4 regions of the Bradyrhizobium japonicum USDA 6 genome follow, and region 4 is predicted to be linked to each of the others. Evidence: predicted binding sites of a transcription regulator. Region 4 holds the regulator's gene; each other region holds the start of a gene.
What was found. Region 4 encodes LexA, which represses DNA repair genes until DNA is damaged. Its sites were predicted from a motif close to TGTTCNNNNTGTGTTCNG; they were not measured.
Positions count from the first base shown of each region.

Region 1: the regulator LexA is predicted to act here: its motif matches at 6,136-6,153, upstream of uvrA (excinuclease ABC subunit UvrA).
Region 2: the regulator LexA is predicted to act here: its motif matches at 4,179-4,196, upstream of recA (recombinase RecA).
Region 3: the regulator LexA is predicted to act here: its motif matches at 5,625-5,642, upstream of BJ6T_RS34730 (DUF3072 domain-containing protein).

Region 1 covers NC_017249.1:5,104,758-5,112,003, reverse strand. The annotation lists gene gyrA (DNA gyrase subunit A) at 1-651, opposite strand, end outside; gene BJ6T_RS24185 (DUF2306 domain-containing protein) at 820-1,218, opposite strand; gene BJ6T_RS24180 (single-stranded DNA-binding protein) at 1,419-1,916, opposite strand; gene BJ6T_RS24175 (outer membrane protein) at 2,368-3,135, shown strand; gene BJ6T_RS24170 (outer membrane protein) at 3,369-4,058, shown strand; gene BJ6T_RS24165 (outer membrane protein) at 4,282-5,034, shown strand; gene BJ6T_RS24160 (outer membrane protein) at 5,176-5,934, shown strand; gene uvrA (excinuclease ABC subunit UvrA) at 6,250-7,246, shown strand, end outside.
Region 2 covers NC_017249.1:4,098,518-4,105,763, forward strand. The annotation lists gene BJ6T_RS19100 (glycosyltransferase family 2 protein) at 511-1,524, opposite strand; gene BJ6T_RS48440 (hypothetical protein) at 2,390-2,611, opposite strand; gene BJ6T_RS47285 (hypothetical protein) at 3,137-3,304, opposite strand; gene recA (recombinase RecA) at 4,271-5,359, shown strand; gene BJ6T_RS19110 (hypothetical protein) at 5,455-6,447, shown strand; gene gcvP (aminomethyl-transferring glycine dehydrogenase) at 6,599-7,246, opposite strand, start outside.
Region 3 covers NC_017249.1:7,428,516-7,435,761, forward strand. The annotation lists gene BJ6T_RS34700 (HAMP domain-containing protein) at 1-2,496, shown strand, start outside; gene BJ6T_RS34705 (HWE histidine kinase domain-containing protein) at 2,511-4,001, shown strand; gene BJ6T_RS34710 (hypothetical protein) at 4,090-4,395, opposite strand; gene BJ6T_RS34715 (hypothetical protein) at 4,452-4,709, shown strand; gene BJ6T_RS34720 (hypothetical protein) at 4,806-5,051, shown strand; gene BJ6T_RS44120 (hypothetical protein) at 5,138-5,323, opposite strand; gene BJ6T_RS34725 (hypothetical protein) at 5,342-5,563, opposite strand; gene BJ6T_RS34730 (DUF3072 domain-containing protein) at 5,679-5,873, shown strand; gene BJ6T_RS34735 (DUF6496 domain-containing protein) at 5,946-6,233, shown strand; gene BJ6T_RS34740 (hypothetical protein) at 6,247-6,609, opposite strand; gene BJ6T_RS34745 (Do family serine endopeptidase) at 6,881-7,246, opposite strand, start outside.
Region 4 covers NC_017249.1:4,957,582-4,964,827, forward strand. The annotation lists gene BJ6T_RS23480 (MFS transporter) at 1-120, opposite strand, end outside; gene BJ6T_RS23485 (DUF2171 domain-containing protein) at 511-744, shown strand; gene BJ6T_RS23490 (ComEC/Rec2 family competence protein) at 840-3,134, shown strand; gene BJ6T_RS23495 (GAF domain-containing protein) at 3,144-4,085, opposite strand; gene BJ6T_RS47360 (hypothetical protein) at 4,300-4,734, opposite strand; gene BJ6T_RS23505 (hypothetical protein) at 4,920-5,141, opposite strand; gene lexA (transcriptional repressor LexA) at 5,348-6,049, opposite strand; gene BJ6T_RS23515 (molybdopterin molybdotransferase MoeA) at 6,226-7,246, opposite strand, start outside.

The DNA of each region.
Region 1 (7,246 bases), 150 kb from region 4:
TTCGTCGATGGTGAGCGCAGGGTTGTCGATCAACGCGACGCAGGCGTCGATGACCTCGCCGAGATTGTGCGGCGGGATGTTGGTCGCCATGCCGACCGCGATGCCGCCCGCCCCGTTGACGAGGAGATTCGGGAACTTGGCCGGCAGGACCGACGGCTCGGTTTCGTTGTTGTCATAGTTCGGCTGGAAGTCGACGGTGTCCTTGTCGATGTCGGCCAGCAGAGCCAACGCCGCCTTCGTCAGTCGCGCTTCGGTGTACCGATAGGCCGCTGGGGGATCGCCGTCGACCGAGCCGAAATTGCCCTGGCCGTCGATGAGCGGCACGCGCATCGAGAAGTCTTGCGCCATCCGGACCATGGCGTCGTAGATCGACTGGTCGCCATGCGGATGATATTTACCGATCACGTCGCCGACCACGCGCGCCGACTTGACGTACTTCTTGTCGGGCGTGTGCCCCTGCTCGTTCATCGAGTAGAGGATGCGACGATGAACCGGCTTCAACCCGTCGCGCGCATCGGGCAGCGCACGCGCCACGATCACGCTCATCGCGTAGTCGAGGTAGGACTTCTTCATCTCCTCGTAGATGGAAACGGGACGAATGTCCGAGGGTTGCGCCGGCTGGTCGCCGGGCTTGTTGTCGTCGTCAGCCAAGGGGAAATCCGGTGAGATTTTATCTGGGAATCATATAGCGCATCGCCCCCCTGATAACCACCCTTGCGAGGCCTGGGGAAGCGGTTTTTCCGACTGTTTTTCCAGAGACTTACGAGCTCAGCGCCACTGCCTCGAGCGGAGCCGGAATGAGCCGCGTGGAACCACGTCCTAGGCCCCGAAAATCACCCGGTGCATGATCCGTCCAGGCATGAGCGTGAACAGCCCGGCAATGACGAGCGCGCCGACGAACGTCATGATCATGATGCGCCGGTGATCGGCGACCCGGTGGGTGTGCGCGCGCCACACCGCGAGCGGCAGCATCACCAGCGTGAAGATCGACAGGAGATGGATCGGGCTGAACGGCCCGACCAGGCGGATCTGGTGGATCCAGAACGACGATGCCGCCACGACCGCCATGAGCCCCACCCAGATCCAGCCGATCGTCCGGTGCGGCAGCGTGCCCTTGGGGGCGGCAAACTGAACGAGGCCGAGCACGAAGGCGGCCATCGCGGCAAAGGCGTGCAGCGGGATCGATGGAGCGGCCTCGAGCAGCGGCGCAACGCTCATGCAGGGCTCCCTCCGATCGACGGCCGATCATGTGAATAGGATTAACATCAAGCTAATACCATTCACATCACGTCCCGTCAAAGGCTTGAGGCAGCACACGAGGCAAGCCCGGAAAAACCGAGCTTTCCCCGCCAATTGGCAAGGAATCCTGTCGCTCTACGCGAGCAAGGTGACATCAGGGGCGAAGCGCCCCGCCCGCCTCAGAACGGGATATCGTCGTCCATGTCGCTGTTGCGGCCACCGCCGCCGGCGGCAACGGCACGGCGCGGCGCGCTGCTGACGGGACCAGAGGAGCCGAAATCGCCGCCCGGCTCGTCGCCGAAGCTGCCGCCTCCACTGCCGCCGCCGCGGCCGTCGAGCATCGTCAGGGTCGAGTTGAAGCCCTGGAGCACGACCTCGGTGGAGTACTTCTCGACGCCGCTCTGGTCGGTCCATTTGCGGGTCTGGAGCGCGCCCTCGATGTAAACCTTCGCGCCCTTCTTCAGGTACTGCTCGGCGACCTTGCAGAGCCCTTCATTGAAGATCACGACGCGATGCCACTCGGTCTTTTCCTTGCGCTCGCCGCTGTTCTTGTCGCGCCAGGTCTCCGAGGTGGCGATGCTCAAATTCGCGATCGGCCGCCCGTCCTGGGTGCGGCGGATTTCGGGATCCTTGCCGAGATTTCCAACCAGAATGACCTTGTTGACGCTTCCCGCCATCGCCGCTCTCCACTCCGAATGCCACTGAATTTCAAAAGGCCCGGGACGCGCCCGCGTCCTCTGCAACCTGTTGACGCGACCCTATACGCTTGCGCGGACGGATCGGCCCGTCACCCCTCCACTTATCCCCACATATAGCACCCGCTGCCGGTTCGTTCCAGATTTGTTCTTCCGACATCTCTCACGTTGTTGCGTGGGCACGACGACACCGCGCTGCACAAAGACGGCCTGCGCCAAATGGAACTATCCCCAATTCCCCGAGGATGACGAAAACAGCCTAACATTCATCAAGTTAGAAGCAGTCCAGAAGCCGCCTGACTGTTGCATTCCGGAGACGGACTCCGCCTCCCGCCTAAGCTACGCTTGCCGCGGAATTGGATTCTTATGGGCGTCGCGCCTGATCGGCCGCTTGGGGGACTTCGAAAAGCGGTCCGAAACTGGGGAGACTGCAATGAATAAGATTTTGATTGGTACTTTTGGTGTAATCGCGTTGGGGCTGTCGGCTCCCGCAAGCGCGGCAGATATCGCGGCGCGTCCCTACACCAAGGCCCCGGCGCCGATGATCGCGACCATCTACGACTGGAGCGGCTTCTACATCGGCATCAACGGCGGCGGCGGCACCAGCCACAAGTGCTGGGACGCAGATTTCGGCGGCGGCGTTTTCTTTGGCGAAGGCTGCCACAACGCAACCGGCGGCACGGTCGGTGGCCAGGTTGGCTACCGCTGGCAGTCAGCCAACTGGGTGTTCGGCTTCGAAGGCCAGGGCAACTGGGCCGATTTCTCGGGTGACAACATCAGCGCGATCACCGGCCTGCGCGATCGCTCGAAGATCAACGCCTTCGGCTTGATTACCGGTCAGGTCGGCTACGCCTGGAACAACGTCCTGCTCTACGTGAAGGGCGGCGGCGCCGTCGTCAGCGATCGCTACCGCAGCTTCGACCTCGCCAGCGGCCTCGAAGTCGACCGGGCCAACGAGACCCGTTGGGGTGGCACCGTGGGCGCGGGCGTCGAGTTCGGATTCGCGCCGAACTGGACAGTGGGCTTCGAGTACGACCACATCTTCATGGGCAACCGCACCGTCGGCTTCACCGGATCCGGCAATTTCGTGATCGCCCCGCTCGGCGTTGCCACACGCTCCGATCGCATCAGCCAGGACGTCGATATCGGCCTCGTCCGCGTGAACTATCGCTGGGGTGGCCCGCTGATCGCAAGATACTGATATCCATCTGAAATCGCTTGGAAATCAAAGGCCGGCCTCGCGCCGGCCTTTTTGCGTGGGCAAAGGGAATGATAGGTCAGTTATAGTTACGTTTTGCGACTATTGTGCCTTTTGGGAGACACAACTTGCGGCTTTGCTGGTGTAAGCACGACATCAGTTGGACCACGGCGTCCGATGTCCTTCCGAACGCACGGAAGGCAAAAACAGAAACCGGGACTGGGATTAGTTTGAAAATGAAGAAGGTTTTGTTGGCTTCGGCCTGTTTGTTCGCTCTCGCTGCTCCGGCTTCGGCCGCTGATCTCGCGGCGCGCCCCTACACCAAGGCTCCGGTGGCGGTGGCCTCGGTCTACAACTGGACCGGCTTCTACCTCGGTATCGTCGGCGGCGGCGCCTGGGAAAACGGTTCCGGCGACCCGAAGATGAAGGGTGGCTTCGTCGGCGGCACCGCCGGCTACAACTGGCAGACCGGCAACGTCGTGTTCGGCGTCGAGGCTGATGGTTCCTGGGCTGACGTCAGCGCTTCGGTGACCGGCGCCACTGTTGTTCCCGGATTCGGCGTTGTGACCGCGACGGCGAGCTCGAAGACCGATGCCATGGGCACCGTGCGCGGCCGTATCGGCTACGCCGTCAATCAGGTCCTGTTCTACGGCACCGGCGGCTACGCCTGGATCGACAACAAGATCACCCTCTCGGCTCTCGGCCTGACCGCGTCGGACAGCAAGTGGCACTCCGGTTGGACCGTTGGTGCGGGCGTCGAGGCGTTCTTCGCTCCGCAGTGGTCGGTCAAGGGCGAGTACCTCTATCGCAGCCTCGGCGGCGAGACCTACTTCTCGGGCGCCCTGCCCACCGGCACGCTCAACTTCCACACCGTGCAGGTCGGCGTGAACTATCACTTCGGGGGCCCGGTGGTCGCGAAGTACTGAGCTTCGCTTCCAACGCACCGCGTTACGAAAGGCCGGCCTTGCGCCGGCCTTTTTGTTTTCGCGCGTCCAGATGCAGGCCAACCGATTCCCAACGCTTTCGGGGAGAGCTGTGGCCTTCCGGTGACACAACCTTCGGCTTCAATGGTGTAGAGCAATGACATCGATTGGGTCATTGGGTCGGCCGTTTTTCGCCGACAAAGAGAAATGAAACTGGGGAATTGAAATGAAGAAGGTTTTGCTGGCCTCGGCCAGCCTGTTCGCACTCAGCGCGTTGGCTCCCGCCTCGGCGGCCGATTTGGCGGCCCGCCCCTACACCAAGGCGCCCATTGCTGTGGCCTCGGTCTACAACTGGTCCGGCTTCTACCTCGGCATCAACGGCGGCGGCGCTTCGAGCCGCAACTGCTGGGATGTCAACAACATCTTCGGCATTGCCGGTCCGGACACGGCGGAAGGTTGTCACAATGCGACCGGCGGCGTCGTCGGTGGCCAGGTCGGTTATCGCTGGCAGTCGGCCAACTGGGTGTTCGGCCTTGAAGCCCAGGGCGACTGGGCCAACCTGAAGGGCTCGAATACGAGCTTGGTGCTTACCCCGCCCCCGCTGGTCAACCAGACCAAGATCGATGGGATTGGCTTGTTCACCGGCCAGGTCGGCTATGCCTGGAACAACGTGCTCTGGTACGTGAAGGGTGGCGCGGCCGTCACGCACGCCAAGTACAACGGTCTAATCGGCGGCGTTGTCCTCGACAGCGCAAGCGAGACGCGCTGGGGCGGTGCGGTCGGCACCGGCCTCGAATTCGGTTTCGCGCCGGGCTGGTCCGTTGCGATCGAGTACGACCATCTGTTCATGGGCCAGCGCAACAACTCGTTCACATTTCTCGGCATCAACGACCGCATCGACCGTATCAAGCAGGACGTCGATATGGGCACCGTTCGCCTGAACTACACCTTCGGCGGCCCGGTCGTGGCGAAGTACTAAGCGTCGCCTCCATCGCCATCGCGTTACGAAAGGCCGGCCTTGCGCCGGCCTTTTGTTTTCGCGCGAGGGTGCACCCAACCGTCTTGGAGTCGTGAGGCGCGCGCAAGGCGTCCGCGAATGGCTTCGAGTTGGGGACGTGACATGAAGACATGGATGCTGGCTGCGGTCAGCCTGTTCGCACTCGGCGCGGTCGCGCCTGCTACCGCCGCCGATCTGCCGCTCTACAAGGCGCCGGCGGCCGCCGTTCCCGTCTATGACTGGAGCGGCATCTATGCCGGCATCAACGGCGGCGGCGGCTTGGCCCATGCCTGCTGGGGCGTGACCCGCGCGCTCGGCATCGCTGTCGATCCGGCCGTTGGCGAAGGCTGTCACAATGCGGGCGGTGGCACGGTCGGCGGACAGCTCGGCTATCGCTGGCAGAAATCGCGCTGGGCGTTCGGCATCGAGGGCCAGGGCAACTGGGCCGACTTCAAGGGCAGCAATGTCAGCGTGGCGTTGGCGCCGATCACGAACCAGACCAAGATCGACAGCTTCGGTCTGTTCACCGGCCAGCTCGGCTACGCCGTGAACAATCTGCTGCTCTATGGCAAGGCCGGCGCAGCCGTGGCCCACGACAAATACGACACCTTCTTTCCGGGCGCGCCAGCGGCGGCGACGTTCAACAGCGTCAACCAGACCCGCTGGGGCTACACGATCGGCATCGGCGTGGAATGGGGTTTTGCCGAGAACTGGTCGGTCGGCGGCGCGTACAACCATGTGTTCCTCGGCCATCACAGCGCCGACTTCGCAACTCTCGTCGGCGGCTTCCCGCCGCGCACCGACCGGATCGGCCAGGATATCGACATGGGCCTGATCCGCATCAATTACCGCTGGGGCGGCCCGGTCGTCGCCAAATACTGAGACAAAGCTTCCCTCAGGAGCCTCCAAGTCACCTTCAAGTCCTGATCATGTGCGGATTGCCCCAAATCCGCATTCAAACGCGAACGAAGGGCTGGCCTCGCGCCGGCCCTTCGCACGTTCCGGGCGCCCTGCTCCTGCCAGATGCCGCCAGCGCGCCAACAATCCGTTGACGATTCGCACACGCCACTGGAAATCCGTCCCCGTTCTTCCTACGTTCGCTGGCATACCCATCGGCGCCGATCCCGGTTCCGGGCGACGCGCGCCTTTTTTGTTGGCGCGATCGCGCACCTTTGGGATTCCTTGAGGGCAACTCGGATGGATGAAGTGATCAAGGCGAAGCGCCAACAGCAGAACGCGGGATCCAGCCTGCGCGCAATTACGATCCGTGGCGCGCGCGAGCACAACCTCAAGAATGTCGACGTCGAGATTCCCCGCGACAAGCTGGTGGTGTTCACGGGGCTGTCGGGCTCCGGCAAATCCTCGCTCGCCTTCGACACGATCTATGCCGAGGGCCAGCGCCGCTACGTCGAATCGCTGTCGGCCTATGCGCGCCAGTTCCTAGAGATGATGCAGAAGCCTGATGTCGACCAGATCGACGGCCTGTCGCCGGCGATCTCGATCGAGCAGAAGACGACCTCGAAGAACCCGCGCTCGACCGTCGGCACCGTCACCGAGATCTACGACTACATGCGCCTGCTCTGGGCGCGCGTCGGCGTGCCCTATTCGCCCGCCACGGGTCTGCCGATCGAGAGCCAGACCGTCTCGCAGATGGTCGACCGCGTGCTGGCGCTGCCCGAAGGCACCCGCCTCTATCTGCTCGCCCCCGTCGTGCGCGGCCGCAAGGGCGAGTACCGCAAGGAGCTCGCCGAATGGCTCAAAAAGGGCTTTCAGCGCGTCAAGATCGACGGCACCTTCCATGAGCTCGCGGAGGCGCCGACGCTCGACAAGAAATTTCCGCACGACATCGACGTCGTGGTCGACCGCATCGTGGTGCGCGCCGACATCGGCCAGCGCCTCGCCGAAAGCTTCGAGACCGCGCTGAAGCTCGCGGAGGGCCTCGCCGTCGTCGAGTTCGCCGATGCGGCTGCAGCGGCTGCACCAGCCGAAGAAAAGAAGAAGACCGCAAAAATCCACGACAAGAGCGGGCCCGAGCGCATCCTGTTCTCGGAAAAATTCGCTTGTCCCGTCTCCGGCTTCACGATTCCGGAGATCGAGCCGCGCCTGTTCTCGTTCAACAATCCCTACGGCGCCTGCCCGGCCTGCGGCGGCCTCGGCGTCGAGCAGCATGTCGACGAAGACCTCGTCATCCCCG
Region 2 (7,246 bases), 860 kb from region 4:
GCTTGGCCCTTGGCAAAGACCAAGCGAATCCGAGTTTAGTCGCCCCTCACCGCGGCTCTGTTCGTTTCAGCACATAATTACCAAATTTTCCTGACCCGATTCGCATGCGCAAATGCATCTCGAGGGCGGCACGGTTTCTCTATCGTCTTCGATTTGCAGACGACGGGGACGTGCGCATTTGCCTGAGCGAGTTTTCATTCGGACAGGTGGCATCGGTCGGATGGTCTCCGGCCGAGCGCGCAAGCGCCTGGCGATCATCGAAACAGCTGCGCCCGGTGTCTATGCGGGCGCGCGGCAGTCAAGTCCGCCGCATTGCCAAGAATTCCCGCGACCGATGGGCCACGGCGGACCCTGCTGCGGCCTTCGCATGGGCCGCCAACCGGGGCCTTTAATTGATCTTGCGAAGCTTCCGGATGATCTCCCGCGGATCGTCGGCATACTTTAGGTCACCTGTCTCGGTGTCCCAAACGCAGCTGTTGGCAACTCTGACACCGGAACTGCCAAATGATCTCACAGGAAATCCGTGCAATGAGCGATCCCCGGTAAGGTTGCAATCGCACCCGGTGCACGCGCCCAGGCTCGGATCGCCAGGTTGGCCGCCTTCAAGACCGAGGGGCGCAAGATTTGAACCGCATCGCGGATCGTTGCGCTCAAGGGCTGCTGAAGGATCCGTGTGCGCAGCCGGGCAACCCGCAATGCACGCACCATCGTTTCAGGATCGGGAAGTCCGCGCTTATCCTCCAGAAGGCTCCAGGCGAGGTGCTTGAGTTCGACGGTCTCCTGGTCAATCTGAGGGAACGATCCCAACGCCGTGATGCTCGCATGGTTGGTCGTGTCGTAGAACACAAGACCGTCGTCGATCGCCACCATGTCGCCCTGGCAGGCGAGATCGAGAAAGAACAGTTGGTCCACGCCCCAACTGATCGACTTGTAATTTCGCATCAGGCAACCGGACCGGATGACCTTGCCGTTGATCAGCAGGGTCGACGGGACAATCCCAAGCAATCGGGTCTTGCCCGCCAGATAGAGATCAGTCAGGCACTGCTGGCCCGAATACAGATAAATTTGGCGTCCTCGCCGGTACTTTATGCCGCTGTCCTGGACGAGATGAGATGTGGAGGTCATGAACGCAGCGGTGGGATACGTTCTCGCCAATTCCGCAAAAGTCGCAAGCGATCCTGGCGTGAGCCAGTCGTCGTCGTGCAGCACTTTGATCCAGTCGCCGCGACATGCGAGCATCGCGTTGTTGGTATTCTCAACCTGGCCCCGGCCGCGGTGGTTCTCGATAACGCGAATGCGCGGGTCGCTCCGCGCGTGCTCGGACAGGATGCTCCAAGTCGCGCCCTCTGGACCTTCGTCGTCGCTGATCACCATTTCCCAGTCGGCGTGCTCCTGCTGCAGCACGCTTTCAATCGCACGGCGCACCATCTCCGGTCGGCGGAAGGTGGGTATTGCCACCGAAATGAATGGGCGGTGTTCCGAACTCCGGGAGCTATCGAACCGCTCGGCGTACAATTGATCCATTCATCGTACCTCGTTGATCGAAGCGGTCGTGGCTGGAAGTGGCAGACCCTTCTTCGGCTTGCGCCTGTTCGCAGAGCATCTTGAATCGAACCGAGCGAACGAGGCGCGTGAATGCTAGGGAGACGATCCCGACGCGGTCATCGTCCATTCGCATGAACTTTGTTGCCGCAGGCCGCGACGTTTCGAAGCGGCCGCTGGTCCGCCTTGGTGAAAGAGTATTTTTGGTTCCCCTCGGTTTCTGCCGCTGCAGCAGCTGCACCAACGCGATGACGGATCAAGATAGGAGCGGCCAATCGAGGCGGCGTTGGTTCAGTTTCTTGCGGAGCGCCCGAAGGATTGCGCGAAGCTCTGCCGCGTTGCTCCTTTCCAGCGGGAAGCGAGGCGCGAGCGTGATGGCGTTCTCAATCACCGGTAGATGCCGAGGGCCGTTCGGTGACAGATGGAGGTGACTGCGTCCTGCCGCGACGTGCTGTCTCACCTCGCGACAATTGAACGACTTCAAATCCGGCTGCGGCTCGTTTCAAAATCGGACAGTGAGGTCGGAAACAGGCGGGTGCCCAAACCCGGGTGCTGTCCCAATTAGGACACTCGCAGCATCAAGTCAGGACAGGTTGCTTGTTGGGCTTCGGAAGCAAGAACGCCGTCCGCTTAAATGAAGCGCGGACGGCGGCTTACCAGCCCCGGGAGGGAAACTGCAAAATCCCGATATCATTATGTCAGCACGTCTCGTGCCAAGGTTCATCGGGACACCCGCAGAATTTGGAAAACCTTCATCCTCAAGCGTTGGTGTCGCCAACGCGAATGACTACGCCGGGGCGAATCCGGATCTATGCTGGCAACGCGACCGCTCAGGCGCCGTCTGCTTCTAGGCCGGCTTTGGCGGCTGAAGCGGCTTTGGCGGCTGAAGCCCTGGCGATGTCAGCCACTCGCTCATGTGCGAGCCGGTCTCGGCTTGGCGCGCTTTGCGTAGCAGGGTTTCGCGCTCAGCCCCGGCGGGAAGCTTCCTGGCTTGCTCTCTCAGACGTTCGGCTTCTTGGGCAAGGCGTTGTTCGAGGGATTGAGTCTGCTTGAACCGTCGGCGCTCCATGACACAACCTCGTCTTACGGGTCCTAACCGCAGGGTTTGAGTTCCAGTGAACTTAGTATGCCGACGGGCCACCTTCAGTTCCAAAGTGAACTTTCAAAATCAAGCCGCTTCAAAAATTCGCCTTGGACCAGGGAGGTCGGAAGCAGGCCGGTACCAAAATCCGGATGCTGCTCGAATTAGGACAGCGGGGCTGTCGGATTGCGACATCAATAAAAACGCCGCCCGCTTAAATGTCGCGCGGGCGGCGGCTTTCCAGCCCCGGAGAGGTGGATGCAAAACCCCGGTGATGATGAGTGTGCACAACCTGTGCCAAGGTTTTATGTCACGTTGCGGGACACCTCAGAGGGGAGAGGGGCTAGGCTACCGCCTGCAACGGCCGCGATCGCGATGGTTCGGGAGGTCGGCGAGCTCTCCGCCCATCTGGTGGTCTAGGCCGAGGTTGGACGGAGAGCCGCGCGCCGGACCCCCGTCGCGTGACAATGCTAGGAACGTGCCATGACAGTCGTGTGAAATTGTCGGCGCCGCTCAGTGGACGTTGATCTTATCCAGAGGCAGACGAAGCTCCGCCGCGCGCGCCTCGCGATCTCGCCTGCGGAACTCATTTTCCTTGTGTTCGAATTTGATCATTTCCTGCGTGGCGGCTTCCAATAGCCGATTGCGCCCGTCCGCCTGCTGCTGCGTGTTTTCCGTCATCACCCGGACTCCCGTCAACGACGAGCGGCACCATCCTCAGACAGGCCAGACACCCCAAAAGATTCGCTAGGGATTGCGGATTTATGACGGCGACGTTCCGCTCGCGGATACACCAATCGTAGCCCCGAGATGGCAGATTAGGACACTCGACAAACAACAACGTCGCCCGCTTGCAATAAGGCGGGCGACGTTGTTCCAGCCCCGGGAGGAATTGCAAAATCCCGGATGTCGTCAACCTTGGCTGATAAGCGCGAAGCGGTCTGTTCGATAACCGACTCTCGCGGAAGGAATCAGGACACTACAGCACTGCGCCGGGCGGCGGCTTACAGGCCAACGCTCAATCAACGTGGCGCAGGTCGGCGCCCTCGAACAGATAGGTTGATTTGCCCGGGGGCCTCTTGCGGCGGCCCTACTGCATACCCATGAACAGCGCCGCGACAAACAGTGCGGCGCGAAAGGCTGCAATGCCAAGGCAGATACGCGCTTGGAGTGAATACGGATTGACGTGGGGCTGTTCGATCATGGCCTCACCTCGGAGGCTGCAAGCCCGGCGACCTGGCGCCACGTCGGCTTGGCGGGCCTTCCTAACGAGGGCTTCACGCTCTGCACCCGGCGGGCAGCTCGAAATGGATCTATGAAAGAGGCCGCCAACTGAGGCGGCCTTACTTTGTTCTCCCAAACAACCTAAAAGCGAATTTGTAGGTTGCACGGTTGTGTCCTGTCAGTTGCCACACCTCAAACGGGTTAATCCAAAGAGTGCATGAACAGGTTGTGGCTATTCGAGAACGAATTAGGACACTTACAAATTCAGCTTAGGACACTTGGGGTTAAATACAGACAGCACCAAAACCCGCGAAAGAACATATTGCGAACCTGGAACAAATAGGGTACATTGCTTTTATCGATGACCCGCCGCGCCAATCGTTTGTCCCGCACCCGAATCCTCGCCATAAGGAGCACGACCCAATGTCCAACACTGCCCTGCGTATCGTCGAAGGATCCTCCATGGACAAGAGTAAAGCTCTGGCCGCCGCGCTCTCCCAGATCGAGCGCCAGTTCGGCAAGGGCTCGGTGATGAAGCTCGGCAAGAACGACCGGTCGATGGATGTCGAGGCGGTGTCCTCGGGCTCCCTCGGGCTCGACATCGCGCTCGGGATCGGTGGTCTGCCGAAGGGACGCGTTGTGGAAATCTACGGGCCGGAATCCTCGGGCAAGACCACGCTGGCGCTGCACACGGTGGCGGAAGCGCAGAAGAAGGGCGGAATCTGCGCCTTCATCGACGCCGAGCACGCGCTCGACCCGGTCTATGCGCGCAAGCTGGGCGTCAACATCGACGAGCTCCTGATTTCGCAGCCGGACACGGGCGAGCAGGCGCTGGAAATCTGCGATACGCTGGTGCGCTCGGGTGCGGTGGACGTGCTGGTGGTCGATTCGGTCGCGGCGCTGGTGCCGAAGGCCGAGCTCGAGGGCGAGATGGGCGATGCGCTGCCGGGTCTCCAGGCCCGTCTGATGAGCCAGGCGCTGCGCAAGCTGACGGCCTCCATCAACAAATCCAACACCATGGTGATCTTCATCAACCAGATCCGCATGAAGATCGGTGTGATGTACGGCTCGCCGGAAACCACGACCGGCGGCAACGCGCTGAAATTCTATGCCTCCGTCCGTCTCGACATCCGCCGCATCGGCGCGATCAAGGAGCGCGATGAAGTGGTCGGCAACACCACGCGCGTCAAGGTGGTGAAGAACAAGCTGGCGCCGCCCTTCAAGCAGGTCGAATTCGACATCATGTACGGCGAGGGCGTCTCCAAGATGGGCGAGATCCTCGATCTCGGCGTCAAGGCCGGCATCGTCGAAAAGTCCGGTGCCTGGTTCTCCTATGACAGTCAGCGCCTCGGCCAGGGCCGCGAGAATTCGAAGGCGTTTTTGAAGGCCAACCCCGACATCACCGCCAAGATCGAGACCTCGATCCGCCAGAACTCCGGCCTGATCGCCGAGCAGATTTTGGCCGGCACGCCCGAGCGCGACGCCGACGGCGAGGAGCCGGCGGACGAGTAAGACCTAGCGCGAAGAGTTTTCGCGAGGAGCGGGCGCTGAGGACGTTGAGTTGCCGACGTCGTCAGTGCCCGCTTCGTTTTGGGGGGGCGTTCGCGATGAAACGCGTGATCCTGACCAGTTCGTCCGGCGTCGGTCTTGCCCATGAGGATCGCGCCGACATGGTCGTGCCGTTCATCTTTCGCTTCGTTTCGGGGCCACTTCCGTCGGCTGAACACCTCAATGGCTATCTAGGTGGACGCGCGCTCAGAATTTTCGAAGAGATCATCTGGTCTGATTGCGTCCGCCAACTGCCCTATGTTCAGCGCCTGGATCGGGAAGGTGCACTACTCTGGTTCTGCGAGACTTACGGCGTCGAGTTGATCGAGCTGTGGTTCGATCCTGAACCCAACAGTCAATTGCAATTGATCTGGATCCTCGACTATCTGCGTTCCGAGCCATCTATCGCATCGAGTCTGAGATTACGACGTGTCGATTTCGACCTGCGTGGAGCAGATCCGACAGAGCTTCGTCATCGTGACGTGCGGGAGCTCGATATTGAAGAAGGCGATTTCGAGATCGCGAGCCTGGCCTGGGAGGCCTACCGCGCGCCGACGCCCGAGCTCTGCTCCGGGCTGCTCGACAGGCCGCTCGGCAAGTTGTCTTTCCTGAAGCCGGCCATGGAAGACCTGCTCGCAGAACTGCCGTCGCCGACGACGGGACTGGGGGCGACCGAGGCGCGGCTTCTCGAACTGATCGCGAGCGGACACAATCGTACCGACCAGCTGTTTCGACCGGGCGCGCTCAAGACACGCGTGTTCGATCCGTGGGAGTTAGGTGCGCTGCTCGAAGGACTCGCTTTCGGCCCGACGCCCGCCATTGCAGGTTTGGACGGCAAGCTGGCGACGCTCGACCCGGACAATGGACGAGGTCGCAACGCGGCCTTTCGCCGGAGCCGGCTGTCGCTAACCGAATTCGGCCGAGGGATCCTTGAAGGCCGGGAGGATTTCCTTCGTCGCAACCCGATTCGGCGCTGGTGGGGTGGTACGCTTCTCACCAACGAACGGCTTTGGCGGTGGGATGCGCGGAGGCGTTCGCTGGTGGTGCCTTAGATACCGTTCGGGGCTGTAGGGTGGGCAAAGGCGCGCAAGCGCCGTGCCCACCCTATTCCAACGCGTACAAAGGTGGTGGGCACGCTTCCGCCTTCGCTCTTCGAGCTATGGCGGACAAGCCGCTTTGCCCACCCTACGAAGCTACGATCCCTTACTCCGCCGCTTCCGCGTAATCGCTCACCGGCGGGCACGAGCACACCAGGTTGCGGTCGCCATAGACGTTGTCGACGCGCCCGACCGGGCACCAATATTTGTCGGTGCGCGAGGTGCCCGCGGGGAAGCAGCCCTCAGCGCGGGTGTAGGCGCGCTTCCAATCGTCGTCCGCGATGTCGTGCACGGTGTGCGGGGCGTGGCGCAGCGGCGAGGCCTCGATCTTGAAGCGGCCGCCTTCCACGTCCGCGATCTCCTTCCGGATCGCGATCATCGCGTCGCAGAAGCGGTCCAGCTCGGCCTTGGATTCCGATTCAGTCGGCTCGATCATCAGCGTGCCCGGCACCGGGAAGCTCATGGTCGGGGCGTGGAAGCCGTAGTCGATCAGCCGCTTGGCGATGTCGTCCACCGTCACACCGGACGTCGTCTTCAGCGGTCGGGGATCAATGATGCACTCATGCGCGACGCGGCCGTTGTGGTTCTTGTAGAGCACCGGGAAATGCGCATCGAGCCTTGCCGCGATGTAGTTGGCGTTGAGGATCGCGATCTCGGTGGCGCGCTTCAGGCCTTCGCCGCCCATCATCAGGATGTAGATGTAGGAGATGGTCAGGATCGACGCCGAACCGAACGGCGCGGCCGAGACGGGACC
Region 3 (7,246 bases), 2.5 Mb from region 4:
CTGATCGGCCAATGCGCCCTCGACAGACGGCCGCGCGTCATCACCGACATTCCACCCGACGTGGTGCCGATCAACTCGGCGCTGTTCCGCGTCGCACCAAAGAACCTCGTCGTGCTGCCGGTGCTGTTCGAAGGCCAGGTCAAGGCGGTGATCGAGCTCGCCTCGCTGACCTCCTTCACGACCTCGCAGATGACGTTCCTCGAGCAGCTTACCGACTCCATCGGCATCGTGCTCAACTCGATCGAGGCGACGATGCAGACCGAAGGCCTGCTCAAGCAGTCGCAGCAGCTTGCCGGCGAGCTTCAGACCCAGCAGCGCGAATTGCAGCAGACCAACGACCAGCTCGAGCAGAAGGCGCAGCAGCTCGCCGAGCGCAACGTCGAGGTCGAGCGCAAGAACCAGGAAATCGAGCAGGCCCGCCGCGCGCTGGAGGAAAAGGCGACCGAGCTCGCGCTGACCTCGAAGTACAAGTCCGAATTCCTCGCCAATATGAGCCACGAGCTGCGCACGCCGCTGAACTCGATCCTGATCCTGGGACAGCAGCTCACCGACAATCCGGATGGCAACCTCTCGGCCAAGCAGGTCGAGTTCGCCCGCACCATCCATGGCGCCGGCACCGACCTGCTCAACCTCATCAGCGACATCTTGGATCTCTCCAAGATCGAATCCGGCACGGTGACGGTCGACGCCGAGGAGATTCTGACCGCAAACCTGCTTGAGACCGTCGGGCGGCCGTTCCGGCACGAGGCGGAAAACCGCAACCTGTCGTTCAAGATCGACGTCGACCCGAACCTTGCGCGCAGCATCGTCACCGACTCCAAGCGCCTGCAGCAGGTCCTCAAGAACCTGCTTTCCAATGCCTTCAAGTTCACCGCCGAGGGCGAGGTGCGCCTGAAGGTCGTCGCCGCGGTCGGTGGCTGGGGCACGGATCACCCGGTGCTGAACTCCGCGCCGGCCGTGATCGCGTTCGAGGTGACGGACACCGGCATCGGCATTCCCCTCGAGAAGCAGAAGCTGATCTTCGAGGCGTTCCAGCAGGCGGACGCCGGCACCAGCCGCAAATATGGCGGCACCGGTCTCGGACTTGCGATCAGCCGAGAGCTCGCGAGCCTGCTAGGCGGCGAGATCCATCTTCGCAGCGCGCCCGGCAAGGGTTCGTCCTTCACGCTCTATCTGCCGCTGAAATATTCCGGCCCGACGCTGGCGCCGCGTGCGCCCGCGCCGCAGCAGTACAGTCAGCCACCGGCCTTGCAAGCGGCTGCACCGGAACAGCAGCGCGTCATCGAGCAGATTGCCGACGACCGGCTCGATCTCGAGCCCGGCGATACCATCCTGCTCATCGTCGAGGACGATCCGCATTATGCGCGCGTGCTGGTCGATCTCGCCCGCGACAAGGGCTTCAAGGTTCTGGTCGCCGCGCGCGGCGCGGAGGCGCTGGAGCTTGCGAAGCAGTACCAGCCGCGGGCCGTTTCGCTCGACGTGTTCCTGCCTGATATGCTGGGCTGGACGGTGCTGAGCCAGCTCAAGCACAATCCGCTGACCCGCCACATCCCCGTGCAGATCATCACGCTCGACGAGGACCGGCAGCATGCGCTGGCCCGCGGCGCCTTCTCCTTCGTCAACAAGCCGACCACGACCGAGGGCGTCTCGGCCGCGCTGACGCAGATCAAGGAATATGCGCGTCCCAGGCGCAAGCGGCTCCTGATCGTCGAGGACAACGAGGCCGAGCAGCTCTCGATCCGCGAGCTGCTGCATCACGACGACATCGAGATCGTGACGACGGATACCGGCGCCGGCGCGCTCTCGACGCTGCGCGAGGCACCCTGCGATTGCGTGGTGCTCGACCTGCGGCTGCCCGACATGAGCGGCTTCGAGGTGCTGGACCAGATTCGCAACGACGAGAGCCTGTCGAACGTTCCGGTGGTTGTCTTCACCGGCCGCGAGCTCTCGGCGGAGGAAGATGCGGAACTCCACACCATGGCGCGCAGCATCGTGGTCAAGGGTGTGGAATCGCCGGAGCGCCTGCTCGACGAGACCGCCTTGTTCCTGCATCGCGTGATCACGGAACTGCCGGTCGAGAAGCAGCGCATGCTGGAGAAGCTGAACAGTTCCGACGAAGACCTGATCGGCAAGACCGCCCTGCTCGTCGACGACGACGCCCGCAACATCTTCGCGCTGTCGAGCGTCTTGGAACGGCGGGGCATGAAGGTGCTTACGGCCACGACCGGCCGCGAGGCGGTGACGCTGGTCGAATCCAATCCGGAGATTGCCATCGTGCTGATGGACATCATGATGCCGCAGATGGATGGCTATCAGACCATCGGCGTCATTCGCGAAAATCCGGCCTTCGCCCGCCTTCCGATCATCGCGCTGACAGCCAAGGCGATGAAGGGCGACCGAGAGAAATGCCTGGAAGCCGGTGCGTCCGACTACCTCGCCAAACCCGTCAACACCGATCAATTGCTGCTTGCGATCCGCATGTGGCTGCATCGCTGAGTTTGGATCCGCGAATGGACCACGAAAAGGTCAATATCCTCCTCGTCGACGACCAGCCGGCCAAGCTGCTCGCCTACGAGGTGATCCTGAAGGAACTCGGCGAGAACCTCGTGATCGCATCATCGGGCCGCGAGGCGCTGGAGGTGCTGCTCAAGACCGAGATCGCGGTGATCCTGGTCGACGTCTGCATGCCTGAGCTCGACGGCTTCGAGCTGGCCGCGATGATCCGGGAGCATCCGCGTTTCCAGAAGACCGCGATGATCTTCATCTCGGCCATTCAGGTGAGCGACATCGACCGGTTGCGCGGCTACGAGATGGGCGCGGTCGATTACGTGCCGGTGCCTGTGGTGCCGGAGGTGCTGCGCGCCAAGATCAAGGTGTTTGCCGAACTCTACCGCAAGACGCGCGAGCTCGAACGGCTGAACCAGGAGCTCGAAGACCGCGTTCGCGCACGCACGGCCGAGCTGGAGAATTCCACCGCGAAGCTGCGCGAGAGCGAAGAGCGACGCAGCATGGCTATCGCCGCCGGCAAGATGGGATCCTGGGACTGGGACTGGGTCAACGGCGACTGGATGTGGGACGAAGGCCAGTACCGTATCTTCGGCGTGACTCCGGAGACCTTCAATGTCACCTCGGCCAACATCCAGGCGCTGCTGCACCCTGATGACGTCGACCAGTTCGGCCAGGCGATTGCCGCGTTCAATACCGGCGCGCACGCCTATGAAGGCGAATTTCGCGTCAGCCGACCCGATGGCGAGGTGCGCTGGTGCGTCGGCACGGCAGCCGCGACGGTGGACCAGGGCGGCCGCGTAGTGCGCGTGAGCGGCGTCACCGTGGACATCACCGAACGCAAACGCGCGGAAGAGAGACAAAACCTGCTGGCCCGCGAGGTGGATCATCGCGCCAAGAACGCGCTGGCGCTGGCGCAATCGATCGTGCGCCTCACCCGCGCCGACGAAGTCAAGGCTTACGTCAACGCCGTCGAGGGGCGCATCAACGCGCTGGCGCGCGTGCACACGATCCTGTCGCTGTCGAGCTGGCAGGGCGCCGAACTCTCGAGGCTGATCGACGAGGAGCTCGCGCCCTACTCGCTCGGCGGCCAGATCAAGCTGGCCGGTCCGGAAGTTCAGCTGGCGCCGGCGACAGCGCAGACGCTGGCGCTGGCGTTGCATGAGCTCTTCACCAACTCGGCGAAATATGGCGCGCTCTCGACGCGGTCGGGGCGGCTCGCGATCGGCTGGCAGGTCGAGGACGACCACCTCACACTGACCTGGGACGAAACCGGCGGTCCGCTGGTGAGGACGCCGAAATCCCGTGGCTTCGGCACGCGGAGCCTGCTTGCCAGTGTGGAATCGCAACTCGGCGGACAGGCGGAGTTCGACTGGCGCGCCGAAGGCCTGTTGTGCCGGCTCGAAGTGCCGCTGACGCGGAAGACCGTAGCGCCGTCGGCCGCGAGCAAGTTCGATGCGGCTCCGTCCGAACCCCTTCAGCGGGCCTCAGGCTAGAGCGCTTGCGTGCGAGGTGGGCTCCGGTTCGCGCGTGAGGACAAGAACCTGGAGCTTCGGCCCTGATTCACTCAGAACCGATACTGCTCTAGCGCGTCGCGGCGACCCTCATGCGCGGCATCGCCTGCGGTTCGTCAGCGACCCGTCCTTCCAGCCAGGCTTCCGTTTGCGAAAGCTCGCGCAGCGCCCGCGCGTAACGGCGGGCTGCGCTCCGCTCGGCGCCGCGGGGCAGCTTGCGCGCCTTGCGCAGCATGTCCGCAGCCGCGTTGCGATAGGCCAGCGAGCGATAGAGAAAGACGACCTTACCCATATCGAATGTTCCCGTGTTGATGGCATTCATCCTCGCAAGACCGCCATGAACGTCGGATGAAGCGGGGAATGACAAAATCGTCATGACAATGGAACCCGCAATCGTCGCGCGCGTTTTATGCCACACCGCGAGGCGGTTCCATGCGCGGGAAAAAGTCGCCGAGCCTTATCTCTCCGACCGGCGCCATCAAGCTGATGACGCATGCGATGATGGGCGCAGCCCTCGGCCTTGTCTTCGGTCTCGCCCTCGTCCTGTTCAATCCGACAGTCGCAAATCTGCTGAACCACGGCGGACATTCGGCCGCTATAGTCTTCATCATCACACTGGTAACGACGTTCGCGATCGGCGCGACGCTCACGGGCCTCGTGTTCATCCTCGCCGAGGACAAGGAATTTTGAAGCGCGCGTGATGCGCACCGGACGCTTTCGTTCGGAACTCCTGCGGCAAATGACGGTTGGCTGCCTGCGTCAATTTAACTCAGGGAGTTCCCGCGCATGAAAACCACCACGCTCGCTCTCACCGTGATGTTGGCAACCGGCCTCGCCGCCGCTCCGTTCGCCGCGCAGGCCAAGTCGCATAAGGCCAAGCACGGATCCGCGATGTCCTCGTCGCAGACCACGGGCGCCAACACCAAGTCCTCCAAGGGCGCTGATCCCTCCGGTCAAGGTGGTTCTGGCCCCGGCTCCGACCAAGGCGGCACCATGACGAACAACAAGGGCGGCATGAGCAACACCAAGTGAGCTCCGGCGCCGACAATCAAGGCCTCGCGGCGACGCGGGGCCTTTCGCTTTGGAGCTGGATTGGGAATCCTTCCAGCGTCACATCGCTAGAGCGGCCGTCCTGCAGCATTCGCCTTCACGAGATGCTCGAGCTGTGCACGTTTGCGTGCAATCAGGAGCTGGGCTGCGGCATCGTCGAGACCCTCGCGCTGCAATTGCCGGATGGCGGAGCCGAGTTCGAGAATTTCGGCGCGCAGTTTTAGAATCCGGTACGTGTCCGGGTCTTCCTCCACTGCACGCTCCCAAAATTCTCAGCGGCGCGCGATCACGCGCAGCGGATTGCCGGATGTCGTTGCAGGACGAAGGCGTACCCGCTCGCGGACGTCAGGCAAGACATCGCCGCCACCGGCCGCCTTCCATTCGCCGATCAGCAGGTTGATCTTCCGGCGCAGATCCATCTGCGCCAGGGCCTTTTCAGTGCAGTCGCGGTCGCGATCGACGAGGTCGCGCACAGACACCTCGATGTCGGCCATCTCGAGCCTCAAGGCGCTGATTTTGCGTCGAATTTCATTAATTCTGTTGTCCATGACTTGTTAGAACAAAATAAGAACATATAGTCAAGTGACGATTTGGGAACGGAGAGGCCAGATGCAGGTTCAAGGTAAATACGACGCCAGGGTTTTCCTCACGGAGCAGATGACGCGTGCGCAGGGGTTGAGGCTGAAGCGTCTGAGCGAGGAGGCCTATCAGCCCACTCAATACGATCGGGCTCTGTCCTCCGCTGAGGCTGCGCGCCGCATTCGAGCGCTGGAAGACGAGATCGAGTTGGCGAACTCCTTCTGAGGAGCGCGGCCAGCGCATTCGGAACGTTGGGTCAGTGATGCGGTTCTTTCCCCGGGCCAAGGGAGAGAGTTGATGGCACGCAAGGCAAAGAAACGCCGCTACTCACGCAGCGCCAGCAGTGATGTCGAGCGCGAGATGCGCCGTTACAAGAAGGGCACCGCGAAAAGCGGCCCCGGCGGTCGTGGCGGACGCGTGAAGAGTCGCAAGCAGGCGATCGCAATCGGCCTGTCGGAAGCGCGCGCGAAAGGTAAGAAGGTCCCGAAGAAGGCGTCGAAGCGAAAGACCTCCAAGAAGAAGACGGCCAAGAAGACAGCCAAGAAAACGAAGAAGACCTCGAAGCGCAAATCCAGCAAGCGGTAACGCCCGACCCGCGTCAGATCATGCTGCCCGGCATGAAGCAACGGATCGAAATCCCGAATGCAGTCTTCACCGGCCACACCATGGTGTGGCCGGCCCTGTTTGGCTCGGTGATGACGGCCTCATCAGGCACGTCCACCCACTGCCCGTCGAGCCGCACGCGATAGTGCCCATCGTGCGATTCCCAATCGGGGTCGGATACAGCAAAGCCATCTGCATCCGAGCAGCAGGGCCCGAGATGGCTGCGCAAGCTATCGAACCAGGGTTTCAGGGGCGAGTTTGCGTAGCGGCCATCGTCGCGCCCCAGGGCGCTTCCGGTCGTCATGACAAGCGGCGCCAAGAGCAGCGCACACCTCAGCGAGAGCTTCAATCGATCCATGTCGGCACCGATCAAATGCGAACCACCGGTTCCACAAGAAGGCCGGGCGTTCGAAGTTCCACTCCTGCAATTCGCTTGGGCGTCTTCATTGACGCCCAAGCCCAACACGTGATTCTGAACTGTGACGAGCGAACGCGGCTTTTTCGGACGAACCCGTCATCAACGCTGCCGTTAACGAGAATGTTATCGACACCTGTGGGAATCTTCCAGACGCGCACGAAAAAGGCGGCCCGCAGGCCGCCCTTTGAGTTTGCCGCCGGAAGCGCGAGGCTTACGCCAGCGGCACCGCGACGAACCGCGTCGCTTCCGCGCTCTTCACCTGCAACAGCACGCTGTTCTTGCCGGACGATTTGGCCTGCGCCAGCTCGGAACGGACGTCGCCGACATTGGCGACGGCCTTGCCGCCGACATTGAGGATGACGTCGCCGGTCTGGATGCCGCGCTGCGCGGCGGGTCCCTGCGGATCGACATCGGTCACGACGACGCCCTTCTGGCCCGCGCCCTGGACGTCGCCGGCCGGCGCCAGGCTGAGACCGAGGCGCGGCGTGCCGGTGTTCGGCTGCGCCTTGCCCTCGCCGGCCTTGGCCTGCCGCTCGTTCGGCAACTCGCCGAGGGCGAGTGTCACCGTCTTGCTCTC
Region 4 (7,246 bases):
CTTGACCGACAGAACTGCGGCCAAGCTGCCAAAGATATAGAAATCATACCATTCGATGACGTTTCCCACCGATGCAGCGATGATCACGCGGCGAAAATCGCTCGGTATTTGCATGGGCATTTGCAACTCCTATGGTTTCAAGATGTCTCCTCGCGTTGTTTCAGCGGTCGATCTTCTCGCGGAGTGCGTGATGCGCGGTGTTGCGTGCGCCTGTTCACGAATTGCGTCGGCAACGCCTGACCTCAGGGGAGTTTTGGTCCACCTGGGGTGAGCTCCAGCGGCCTTAGAACCGCGAGCCCTCCACTGCCTTGCCCGTCTGCCGGGGAGGCGGGGAACCATAGTGTAATCCCACCAGGGGCAGGCACCTTATGAGACTTTCGGCTCAATCGACCCGCGCCCGGGGGCGTTTGCGCAGGAGATTGCACTAGCTCAATTTCTCCGTGACGTCTGGCGGGCAGCGAACGGAAGGTCGTCCCAGGCGTTGTGTGGGGTCTATCCGAGGATCTCACCATGCAGAACATCGCAGAGCATATGGAAGTCATCGGCGCCGATGGCGTCCACATCGGCACAGTCGACAAGGTCGAGGGCCATCGCATCAAGCTGACCAAGAAGGACAGCGGCGAGGGCAGCCACAAGGGCCACCATCACTTCATCGACAAGGGCCTCGTCGCCGGTGTCGAGGGCAACAAGGTCCGGCTCTCGGCCAAGGCGGACGTTGCCGTGACGATGGAAGAGGAAAAATAGGGAGACCTTCGCTCCGTTCCTGATCCGTACCGCTATTCGCCTGCCTGCACGTTCCGGTAGCCTCCCGGCCTGTCGCGTATCGTAAGGTGCAGGGAATGGCGGAGCCGGGCCGGCCAGTTCGGTCCCAGGGGATCGCGGGGACTTGGATTGCGGGGACTTGGCCCGTCGGCCGAGCTGCGTCCGCGCGCGGCCTCGCGCCGGCAGGGTTCGACCTCTGGACGTCGCTGGCCGAGACCCTGCGCCAATGGGCACGCGCCGAGGCCGGCGCCGGGCGATTGTTGCCGTGGGTGCCGGTCGCGTTCGGCGGCGGTATCGCGCTCTACTTTGCCGCCGATCATGAACCGGTGCTGTGGGTCGTTGCCGCAACGGCCATCGCACTCATGCTCGGCGCCGTGCTGTTGCGGCGGAGCCGGTTGTTTGCGCCGGCGATCATGATCGCGGCGGTCGCGGCCGGTCATGCCACGGCGACCTGGAAGACCGTGCGGATCGCGCACACGGTGCTCGCAAAGCCGCTTTATTCCGTCTCGCTGTCGGGCTTCGTCGAGACCCGCGACATCCGTGAGCGCACCGACCGCTTCGTGCTGCGCGTCACGGCGATGGATGCGCAGCGCAGCGACGTCAAGCTCGAGCGCGTGCGCCTCTCGGTGCGCAAGGGAACTGCGCCCGAAGTCGGCAGCTTCGTGCAGTTGAAGGCGCGGCTGTTGCCGCCGTTGTCGCCGGTGCGCCCCGGCAGCTACGACTTTTCGCGCGACATGTTCTTCCAGGGCATCGGCGCCTCCGGCTTCGTGATGGGCACGATTGCGGCATCGGTGCCGCCGGATGCCGGTGGCTTGCGGCTACGTTATGCCGCCTTCATGCAGGGGCTGCGCGATGCGATCGACGCGCGCATCCGCGCCACGCTCGAGGGCGACAACCGGGCGATTGCGACCGCGCTGCTCACGGGCCGGCGCGATGCGATCAGCACGCCCGTCAACGACGCCATGTTCATCTCAGGGCTCGGCCATGTGCTCTCGATTTCCGGCTATCACATGGCGGTCGTCGCCGGCGTGGTCTTCTTCGCGGTGCGCGCGCTGCTGGCGCTGATCCCTGGAATGGCGGCCGGCTTTGCCATCAAGAAATGGTCGGCGGCCGCCGCCCTGGTCGCAGCCGCGTTCTATCTGCTGTTGTCGGGCGCGGAGGTCGCGACGCAACGCTCGTTCTTCATGACCGCGGTGGTGCTGATCGCGGTCATGGTCGATCGCCGTGCCATCACCTTCCGCACGCTGGCGGTGGCTGCGCTGATCGTGCTCGCGGTCGCACCGGAAGCACTGGTGCATCCGAGTTTTCAAATGTCCTTCGCCGCGACGCTCGGACTGGTCGCGCTGGTGCAGATCGGCATGCCGAACCTGTTTGCTTCGCCCGATCATTCCGCGACCGCGCGGATTGCAATGTGGGGCGGGCGTGAGATCGCGATGCTGTTCCTGGCCTCGCTGATCGCGGGGCTCGCGACCACGCCCTATGCCGCTTTCCACTTCCACCGCGTCACCCCATTCGGCGTGCTCGCCAACCTCGGGGCGATGCCGGTGGTCTCGGCCCTGGTGATGCCCGCGGGGCTGTTGGGTTTGATTGCAGCGCCGTTCGGGCTTGATGGTCCGTTCTGGTGGTTGATGGGGATCGGCATCGACTGGATGGTTGCGGTGTCGCGCTGGGTGGCCGCTTTGCCGGGCGCAGTCGGCCGCATCTCGGCTTTCGGCATCGCACCGCTGATCGCTGCAAGCTTGGGGATCATCGTGATGGGCTTGTTGCGCACGCCGTTGCGCTGGGCCGGCGCGGTGGTGTTGTTGGCAGCGATCCTCTGGGGACTGTGCGCGCGGCAGCCCGATGTCCTGATCGCCGGTGACGGCCAGAGCGTCGCGGTGCGGGGCAGGGATGGACACCTCCATCTGATCAGGTCGAGCAAGGACAGTTTTCTTCTGAAGGAATGGCTCGCCGCCGACGCCGATTCGCGCGACGCCGGCAGTGCCTTACTGGCCGCCGGCGTGTCGTGCGACGAGGCCGGCTGCGTGACGCCGCTCGCCGACGGGCGCCTGGTCGCGCTGGCCTTGCGCATCGATTCACTGGCTGACGATTGCAGCCGTGCCGCGCTGGTGGTGACGGCGCGGCCGGCGCCGCCGGATTGCGCGGCGATGGTTGTCGACCGGCAGCGTCTCGCAAGGCAGGGCGCGCTGGCGCTGACGCGAAGCGGCGACGGCTTCGCGGTTCAGGCGGCGAAGACGAGGGGGACAGACCGTCCATGGTCGCCGGCGGCCGCCGGCGAGGCGGATTTCAGCGCGAGCCTTGCGCCGCAGGTGGCGGCTCCCCGCAACCGCGACGCGACGCCATCGGAAGCCGACCTGCAGGCCGAGGATTGAGCGGACGGGTTACAGATACCAGGCCAACACGGCGTCGAGCCTGGCATTGCCGATCACCGGCAGGACGACCATCTGGCTCAGTCCAGAGGCGCTGGCCTGCAAGGCCGCGACCGAGCCGTCACGCGCGAGATCGTCGTTGAGTGCGGGCATGCCGGTGGCCCAGGCCCCGCCGATGCTGCCTTCGCCTTTGGCGATGGATTTCGTCGCGTAGAGCGCGGCGAGGTCGGTCTGCGCGCTGCAATCGCCGGCGCGGAAGACCAGCGCCGAACGGGCCTCGTCCGGGACCCAGATCTCGAAGCGTCGCGCAATCGGGGTCGCCTGCGCCGAGAGGAACGTCAGCACCCAGGTCTGATCGGTGCCGGTCCGGTAGGGGACGCCGACGCCGAGATTGATTCCGACCTTGGCGGCGTCCTCCCAGCGCAGAAAACTCCTGGCATCGTGCAGGTCCTTGATGATCAGCGGCAGGCCGGCTTTCCAGATGCGACCGGGCAGGCCGAAGCCACGCGGAAATCTGGTGTGGCGGGAGTTGAATTCGAACATGTCGGCGGTGCCGTAGTAGCCGTCGACGAGCCCCATCTCATGGGAGGCTTCGGCATCGTTGTGCCAGAGCTCGATCGCGCCGACATGGGCCTCGTCGTCGCCGCAGAACAGCACCATGACGGCTTGCAGGAATTCGCCTGAAAACACCGGCACCGCCACGCCGCAGGTCAGCCCGGCGGCGATGGCCTGATCGGTCCGCTTGAAATAGGAATCGGCGAATCTGGTGAGGATCACGGGGTGGCCGCTGGCCCAGGCCTTGCCGGGAAGCCCCTCGTCGTATCCGAAGTGCAGATCTTCGCTCACGGCCTTGAACGCGGTCAACCCTTCGCCGTAGAGGCCGCCGCCGAATTCCAGCCGTATGCGCGTGCGGTCAGGCACCCAGAGTTCAACGACGCGAATGAAGGTCTTCATCGAACGTGTCCGCCGTCTCAAGCCGCACCAAGCATCGGCCATTTGGCTGCGGAACGGACGTTCAAAATTCAGGCAGGACAGCGCAAACTTCGTGCGGTGGGAGGAGGTCCGCCCGATGGAGTTTCGCGGGACACGAACGGCACCATCTCGCCGGCCTCGGCCGGCGATGGCGATTTTCAATCCTGGCCCGACCTGCCGGCCGGGAATGGTCATGTCAGCCGATCGGCAGGCGGGTGATGGTCGGCCGGTTGTCGGTGATGATCTGCGGCTTGTGCTCGCGCTCGCCGAGCGGCTGGGTCACCGGCAGTTGCAGCACGGTCGCGCGTTGGCCTTCGACCAGCTGCGTCACCAGCACGGATTTGCCGTCGGGGAATTCGATCGCATCATGATGGCGATCGGGAATGTGCGGATCGATCTTGCCGAACTTGCCGACGCGCGAATTGACGGTGCGCGTCCAGATCCAGCGATTGTCGTAACGGACGTTGTCGGCGAAGGCGAGCTCCGTTCCCGGCAGCAGGCAGACCGCGACGGTCGGATCGGCCGCAGAGGCAAAGCCGCGCGTCGAGGTGCCGCGGAAGGTTGTCGTGACGATCGTCTCGCCGACTTCGGCGGGACGCGACGCGACGGCATGCAGGCTGTAGTCACACATCGGGTGCTCCTCAATCGGGATAGCAACCCGCGCCTCTTCTGAGGCGCAGGCCTCTATCAGAGTGGAAGCCCGCGATTATATGCGATGTTGAGGGCAAATCTGCGGCTTGAGTCCGCAGACTGCCATCACAATATCTTTTCCAAATGCACTGGGAACAAAGCCCGTCCCCGTGGATTCTGCGAGCGTCAGCGGCCCGCGGGCGCGGACCAACCCGGATATTGCCAGGCCGGCTGCGACGGTTGGTTGACTGCGTCGCGGGCCTTGCGGGTTTGATCGCTCACGGCGCTGTCCTTGCGGACATGGGGCCGCGATTGCGCGCCCGCGGCCAAGGCTTCCGCGGCCAAGGCTTGCGACGCTGAAGCTGCGATCAGTGCCACTGCAACTGTGCTCAGAACGATCTGGCGCATGACTTCTCCTCGAACCTGAAGGCCGCGAGGCAGGGCTGCTTCGTGCGGCGTGCCGAGGATGTACCGCCGGGGAAGGGGCCGGATAATCTGCGCAAAACCAGAAAGACTATCCAGCCGGAGCGGACAATCGTCCGCTCCAAGCTCGGATCGGCGATGCCGATCTAAAGCGCGCGGGCGCCAAACAACCGATACCGGCGCGTCCGGTATCAGTACTTCCGGTACAGCCCGATCAGCTTACCCTGGATCTTCACCCGGTTGGGCGGCAGGATGCGGACCTCATAGGCCGCATTGGCGGGCTCGAGCGCGATCGAGGCGCCGCGGCGGCGGAAGCGCTTCAGGGTTGCTTCCTCATCGTCGATCAGCGCCACCACGATATCGCCGGTATCGGCGCTCTCGTTGCGCTGGATCAGCGCCATGTCGCCGTCGAGAATGCCGGCCTCGACCATGGAATCGCCGCGTACTTCGAGCGCGTAATGTTCGCCCGAGCCGAGCATGTCAGGCGGTACGCTGATGGTGTGGCTGCGGGTCTGCAAGGCCTCGATCGGCGTGCCGGCCGCGATGCGGCCCATTACGGGGACTGCGACGGGACGCTCGCCCTCATCCGCCGGCGGGCTCGAAGTCGTGCGGACCTTGCCGAGATTGCCTTCGATGACGCTCGGCGTGAAGCCGCGGCGGCTGCCGGCGGCGGCCTGAAGCTCGGGCAGCTTGATCACCTCGATGGCGCGGGCGCGGTTGGGCAGGCGCCGGATGAAGCCGCGCTCCTCGAGCGCGGTGATCAGGCGATGGATGCCCGATTTCGAGCGCAGGTCGAGCGCGTCCTTCATCTCGTCGAAGGAGGGCGGCACGCCGCTTTCCTTCAACCGTTCGCTGATGAACCGCAGGAGTTCGTATTGTTTGCGCGTTAACATCTCGACCAAAATCCCCCGGTTGATGTCGTTCGATTCCGAGACGCTGAATTCAGCAGTAAGCCGCTACATGCTCGAAACAAATCATGAACGGACACTATATGTTCGATACATGTTCCGCAACTGCTTAATTTACAGTGAACGCGACAAAGTTCGCGGAACGCACGCGAACGAAGCGCTCAGACGGGCAGCCGCAAGACCTCGCAAGGTGTGCCGGCTTCGGCTCTCGGCGCGAATGGCGCGCGCACGAGAAGTGCCTGTGCCACAGCGAGATTCGCAAGCAGCGAGGAATCCTGGTGATTGACCGGAAGGGCGAGGAGCGTGCCGTCGTCGCGCAGCTCGAGGCGCGCGCGGAGGTAATCCTCGCGCTGGTCGTTGGCGCCGACGTCGCGGCCGAGCACCGCGCGTTCGCGGCGGTGATGAATCATCGAACGGCCCGAAAGCGCGCGAATCAACGGCACCATGAACAGGAAGCCGCAAACGTAGGATGACACGGGATTGCCGGGCAGGCCGATCACGCGCATCGCGCCGAGCCGCCCGTTCATCATCGGCTTGCCCGGCCGCATCGCGATCTTCCAGAACGCCATCGAGATACCTTCGTCCCTCAGCGCCTGTTGGACCAGATCGTGGTCCCCGACCGACGCGCCGCCGGTCGTGATCAGGATGTCGGCGCCGCTCTCCCGCGCGCGGCCGATGCCCGCGGTGGTGGCCTCCAGCGTATCGGCGGCAACGCCGAGGTCGATGGTATCGGCGCCCTCGCTGCGGGCGAGCGCGTGCAGGGCGTAGCCGTTGGAATAGACGATCTGGCCGGGACCGGGCGTGGTGCCCGGCATCACCAACTCGTCGCCGGTCGCGAGGATCGCGACCTTCGGGCGTCGTCGGACCGGCAGTTGCGGGTAATTCATGCCGGCGGCGAGCGCGAGGTCGCGCTCGGTGAGCCGGGCTCCCTTGCACAGCAGCACCTCGCCTTCCGAGAAGTCGACGCCGGCGGGGCGGATGTGCCGCCCCGTTACGGCGGCTTCCTTGATCGTGATTCGCTTGCCGTCCGCGACCGTATCCTCCTGGATCACGACCGCATCAGCGCCATCGGGAACGACACCGCCGGTGAAGATACGCACGGCCTCGCCGGCGCCGACCGATCCCGCAAACGGGCGGCCCGCCGCGACCTCGCCGATCAGGGTGAGCTGGGAGTCGATCTTC